DNA from 2 places in the Aeribacillus composti genome. Region 1 is predicted to be linked to the other one. Evidence: predicted binding sites of a transcription regulator. Region 1 holds the regulator's gene; the other holds the start of a gene.

The links. Region 1 encodes LexA, which represses DNA repair genes until DNA is damaged. Its sites were predicted from a motif close to CGAACATATGTTCG; they were not measured.
Region 2: RI196_RS05070 (YhjD family protein) is a predicted target of LexA. The motif match lies at 1,443-1,456, and genes of this name have one in related genera.

The regions. Positions count from the first base shown of each region.
Region 1 covers NZ_CP134501.1:1,981,993-1,985,164, reverse strand. The annotation lists gene gdhA (NADP-specific glutamate dehydrogenase) at 1-616, opposite strand, end outside; gene lexA (transcriptional repressor LexA) at 946-1,569, opposite strand; gene yneA (cell division suppressor protein YneA) at 1,729-2,043, shown strand; gene RI196_RS09605 (YneB family resolvase-like protein) at 2,062-2,712, shown strand; gene RI196_RS09600 (DUF896 domain-containing protein) at 2,788-3,018, shown strand; gene tkt (transketolase) at 3,090-3,172, shown strand, end outside.
Region 2 covers NZ_CP134501.1:991,739-994,910, forward strand. The annotation lists gene RI196_RS05060 (IDEAL domain-containing protein) at 1-57, opposite strand, end outside; gene RI196_RS05065 (competence protein ComK) at 287-859, shown strand; gene RI196_RS05070 (YhjD family protein) at 1,041-1,421, opposite strand; gene RI196_RS05075 (TVP38/TMEM64 family protein) at 1,574-2,191, shown strand; gene lepB (signal peptidase I) at 2,202-2,708, shown strand; gene addB (helicase-exonuclease AddAB subunit AddB) at 2,867-3,172, shown strand, end outside.

The DNA of each region.
Region 1 (3,172 bases):
ACACCCCAGCTTCAAATCCGCCGCGTATTCTTTTATATTGGCCAAACAAGTATCCGATCTCTCTTGCGCCAACTCCAATATCACCGGCAGGAACGTCAATATCTGGTCCAATATGTTTGTAAAGCTCTGTCATAAAGCTTTGTGTAAATCTCATAATTTCCCCATCTGATTTACCTTTCGGATCAAAATCAGATCCGCCTTTTCCTCCGCCGATCGGCTGCCCAGTCAATGAATTTTTGAAGATTTGTTCAAATCCTAAAAATTTAATAATGCTGGCGTTGACGGTCGGGTGAAAGCGCAAGCCTCCTTTATATGGCCCAATTGCACTATTATATTGCACTCTAAATCCGCGGTTTACACGCACTTTTCCTTCGTCATCCACCCATGGAACGCGAAAAATGATCAATCTTTCCGGCTCAACAATTCTTTCAAGTATTCCGTGCTTTATATATGTAGGATGTTGAGCAAATACAGGCACAAGCGAGTCAAATATTTCTTTTACAGCTTGAAGAAACTCAGGCTCATTCGGATTTTTTTCTTGCACGGATTGAAATACTTCATTGACATATTGCTTTGCATTTTCCAGTTCACTTTGTTTCATAAGTAATTGATTCATAGCACCTCTCCTATACCTAAAATTTAAGCAGTTAGAAGAATTCAAACAATTCAGTAAATCATCCCGGCACTGGCTAAGGAAGCGAAATCTACAATAAAAAATTCTACAACAAAATAAATCAAAAAACAATGACTGTTGAGAATTGTTGCATAATAGCTTTGCATGCAGGCGCGGAGAAGGCGCCTGAAATTTGTTTCATTGAATCTAGCTTGTCTGCATACATATTGATTAGAAAACATTTTTAAAAATTTAACATCGCTAAGAGAGGGAATTTTGAAAATTTTATAAAAAGAAAAAGGATGCCTCACCTGTTTTGAGACATCGAATATTCAGTGTATGGAACGGTATAGCCCGATCACTTTTCCGAGTATTGTCACATTTTTTAAAATAATCGGTTCCATTGTTGGGTTTTCCGGCTGAAGCCGTATAAAGTCTTTTTCTTTGAAAAACCTTTTTACGGTCGCTTCATTGTCGTCTGTGAGCGCGACAACGATGTCGCCGTTATTGGCTGTTTGCTGCTGTCTGACAATAACTAAATCTCCGTCCAGAATGCCTGCTTCGATCATGCTTTCTCCGACTACTTCAAGCATGAAAAGTTGATCATCACCTGATGCAATATGATTCGGAAGCGGAAAATATTCTTCGATGTTTTCAACGGCAGTGATCGGAATACCAGCCGTCACTTTTCCTATGACCGGCACGTTGATCACATTGTTTGTTAGAAGGTGGCTGCCATCATCGTCCAAAATTTCAATGGCTCTCGGCTTTGTGGGGTCTCTTCTAATCAGTCCTTTGCTCTCAAGCTTTGCTAAATGCCCGTGAACAGTTGAACTGGAGGCAAGACCGACCGCTTCGCCGATTTCTCTTACAGAGGGAGGGTATCCTTTCTTTTTTACTTCCTCCTTAATGAAGTTCAAAATATCTTGTTGTCTCTTAGATAATTTTGTTGACATGTCAAGCACCTCAGTCATATCAATTTGTGTCGATTATAGCATGATTTTTCCAAAAAAGCAAACGTAAGTTCGAATATTTGCTTGACAGAAACATGTGTTCCCTTTTATACTTAAAAACAAAAAACCGAACAAATATTCTGTTTCAGGGGGCGGTTCTAAATGGATAAATTATCATGGTCTTACATCGTTTCTTTTTTCCTTGTCATCATGGCGGCAGTTTTGGCGATTTCGTATACTGGAGAAAGGGAAGAGCTCGATCATTATTTGGAGGTTCAAGTGAAGGAAGGGGACAGTTTGTGGAAAATCGCTGATGAATATAAAGAATATGACAATATGTCTCATTCAGAGTTTGTTAAATGGGTTCAGGAGCGAAACAATCTCCAAAGCCTTGTTGTAAAACCGGGGGAAACAATCGTCATTCCGATTGAAAAAAATAAATACTACAATGCTGAATATTTGGCAAACAAAGAATAACCGCAAGGAGCATTTAACATGAGAGCAGTCGTTTATGCAAGAGTCAGCACTGAAAAAGATGAGCAGGAAACATCTTTGAAAAGACAGAAGGACGAGCTGTTAAAGCTCGCAGCTGAAAACGGTATGGAAGTTGTTGAAGTGATAGAAGAAAAAGCGAGCGGGTATGATGTTGATCGTGAAGGGGTTTTTCAACTGCTGGAATTGATTGAGGAGAAAGAAATTGAAGCGGTATTAATACAGGATGAAACAAGAATTGGCAGAGGGAATGCCAAAATCGCCATTGTCCATTCCATTTTGAAACAAGGTGTGAAAATTTTCACCGCTGCCCATCGCGGGGAGATGGAACTGTCTGAATCAGACACGATGGTGCTTGAAATCATAGGAATTGTCGAAGAATATCAACGAAAAATTCATAATTTGAAAATAAAGCGGGGAATGTTGAGAGCTATACAAAATGGGTACAGGCCTGAAAAAAATTTAAAGAATAGAAATTCTTCCTATAAAAGAGAGCGAAAAGAAGTTCCGATCGAGGAGATTGACCGATTGCGGAAAAACGGCCTGACATTTTCAGAAATAGCGGCAACATTAAGAGGATTCGGCTATGACGTTTCAAAAGCTACTGTCCATCGCAGATATCAACAATTTTTGTCAGAAAAAGGAGAATCATAGCAATAATTGTTGTCATTAGTGGTCGCATTTAGTATGATAAAAGAGCGCGGCAAAAATATACAAGGGGTTCAGCTTATGATTTCAAAAGAAAAACTTAACCGTATTAATGAACTATCTAAAAAGTCTAAGTCAGAAGGATTGACGCAAGAGGAAAAGCTTGAGCAGCAGCAATTAAGGCAGGAATATTTAGAGTCGTTTCGTCGGGATTTTCAAAACACCTTAAAAAATGTTACAGTGATTGATCCGAAAGGTAATGATGTTACACCGGAAAAATTGAAAAAATTTAAAAATAAAAGGCTGCATTAACGGATGGGTGTTGCCTTATTGCAACAATAAAGATAAGATTATAAACTGAAAATACAGATGAGAGGATGATAATGGTGACTCATTCCATTCAAGATTTATCCATCATGACGATTCGAACATTATCCATTGACGCGATTGAAAAGGCGAATTCCGG
Region 2 (3,172 bases), 990 kb from region 1:
ATTTTCCTTCACAGAACGGGTCTTCATCAGTTCGGAATAAGATTTCCGGTTTTCCATAACCCATCACCTCTGATGCCTTTTTTATATTATATGGATTTCAGAAGGAAAAATCAACTTATAATTTGTAATTTTTAGAAAAATTATATTAACAATAACATCTTGCCTTGATCTAATGCTTTGTATTTAAAAATTTTAAAAAAATATAGAAATTTTGGAATTTTTATGATAGATTTGAATCAGTAAAAAAGAACTATTATATAGAAAAAATTAGGAGGTAAGAATTCTAGTGAGTACGAAGCAGTTTGAGGCAGAAAAATGTATTGTAAATGGGGAAACAATGGCAATTTTGCCTTTTAGAAAAGAACATCACTTGTACGCTAAAATTTTGGAAACTAGCGGAGAGCGCATAGTACCTATTCGACCTGTTTATGTTATTGATCAAAGCTGCCGTTATTATGGTTCAAGCTTTAAAGGAAGAGTTGAAGGATCAAAAGGGCTGCTTGGCATAACAAAAAAGCTTCCGATTGTCATTGATCCTGCCAATTCCCTTTATTTTTTTCCTACTCATTCACCCGCAAGGCATCAGTGCGCCTGGTTTTCCCATTCCCACATTTCCCGCTTTATGAAAACAGATTCGAATTGTACGGAAGTCATATTCCGTAACGGTCAGAAAATAGTTGCTGACATATCTCCATCTTCTTTTTCCCATCAATTTTATAAAACGGCACATCTTCGAACGATTATCTCTTCAAGAATTGAGCAGGAGCAGCGTCGCATGAACACAATCCTTTTTCCGAAGGAGCAGCATGCATATATTTATGAACAGCTCGTTCGCGAATTCAGAAAAGAAGATGGATAAGCTTTATCTTCCGGCACGCAAGCTGTCAATTTGCGTGCTTTTTTCCGTGTTAGAAAATGGGGGAGATTTCATTTTTTCTGTTATAAGGGGACAGGCATTCAACGGGCGAAACAAATAGTCCTGTTCCCTCATCTTCTGTAGCGAACGGTTTGGCCGTTGTCTTTCTTTTAAGATAAAAAGTCTAAGAGGTTGGAATGCCAGATTTTTTTTCAGTTTTAAACAAATAATGTTCAATCAGTTCATTTACTTTATTTCGGATTCTTGGATTGAAGTAGCTGTGGTGTTCTTCGTAGCCGTTATAGTAGAAAGTGTACGTTGTGAATGCTTCATCCTGTTTGGCTTTTAAAACTTTCACCTTTTGTCTGCGCAATTCTTTGCGAACCTCTGCCAAATCTTTTTGTACAAGCTTTAACGCCTCTTCAATTAGATGCAAATAAGGATCTTTCAGCTTGAATGGACTTTTTTTTACGACATTCATGTCTTTGTTCAGCACCGTAGCAGTCATCGGTAAGTAGATCGACTGTTCAATCAAATGGCGAATGTCGGTTGGTATTTTCGACATAGGGAATACCTCGCTTCAAATGGAACATATGTTCTATTTTTATTATAAAACAGGAAAATAAATCATTTCAATTAGTTTTTTTCGGCAAAATTTTTCAACTTATGCTCAAAAGGTGTAAAATAAAAGGAGATGTTGAAGTAAGGAGTTAAGATATGGATGTCATTGCATTTTTCGATTCCATTACATTAGAAGATGTTGAACGATTCTTTAAAGAATACCGAGCGCTCGGACCTCTTCCAGGGATTCTGCTTCCGATGCTTGAGGCTTTTTTTCCGTTCTTGCCTCTTATTCTGTTTGTAATTGCGAACGCTAATTCATTTGGACTTTGGTTCGGCTTTTTGTACTCGTGGATCGGTTCATCGGCAGGCGCATTGCTCGTGTTTTTTTTAGTGCGAAAGTTTGGCCGGAAGCGTTTTTTAAATTTTTTAAGCAGACATGAAAAAGTAAGACGAATGATGAACTGGGTCGAACGGCACGGCTTTGCTCCTTTATTTTTAATGCTCTGTTTCCCTTTTACGCCTTCTGCGCTTGTAAATGTAGTAGCCGGTCTTTCCAAAATCAATGTGTGGCAGTTTGCGCTCGCTGTTTTATCAGGGAAGCTCGTGATGATTTTTATGCTTAGCTTATCAGGGTATGATTTACGGGAGCTGATTGAAGAGCCCGTCCGGTTGATCATTGTGTTTGTTGTGATGGCGCTCATGTGGTTTATCGGAAAAAGGATTGAGCAGCGTTTAAATGTTTCGTTAATTAAACGAAAAGATAAAAAGTAGGTGAAGAGCCGTGAGGAAAAAACGAGTTATTGCGGGAATCGTCACTTCAGCTCTTTTATCAACCGTTTTAATTAAAAATATTGCGTTTGCCGCGTACACTGTTGATGGCGTATCGATGCAGCCCACCTTAAAAGAAGGCCATCATTTTTATATAAATAAATTGACGAATCGGTTTAATAAAATTGAACGGTTTGACATTGTCGTGTTTCAGATGCCCGGCGAAAAGCAAGTTTTGGTTAAAAGGGTCATCGGCCTTCCAGGAGAAAAAATTGAATATCGAAACGACAAATTATATGTGAATGGGAAATATGTACCGGAACCATTTTTAAAGAAAAATAAAGAAAAAGTATATGGAAATCCAATCACAGGGAATTTTACATTAAAAGAAATAACTGGAAAAGAAGCGGTGCCGGAAAAATGTATTTTTGTCATTGGCGACAATCGGTTAAACAGCAGGGACAGCCGGCATTTTGGCTTTGTTCATGAAAAAAATGTGATCGGAGAGGTAAAACCGTAAACGATGATTCCTATTAGTTGGAAATTCGGATTGTCCGAATCAATGGATTTTCAAAACCATTTACAGTAAAATAAATGTATTCATAAACACGAAATCAGAATGGGACAAGAAAATTGTCCCATTTTCCGTTTGGATGCCTTCTGAAGGGGGGAGATTTCATGGGTATTAAGTTTTTGGTCGGTTCATCCGGCACAGGAAAAACGACGGCAATCTTAAACAAAATTAGGGAAAAATTAAAAGAAGATCCGTATAATGGAAAACCTATTTTGTTTCTTGTTCCAGATCAAATGACTTTTCAAATGGAATATGAACTGATGAAAACTCCGGAATTAGGAGGAATCATTAGAGCACAAGTATTGAGCTTCAACCGTTTGGCGTGGAGGGTGCTGCAGGAGGAAGGAGGCATCAGCCGTACCTTTATTTCCCAAACAGGCATGAACATGTTTCTTCGAAAAATCATCGAA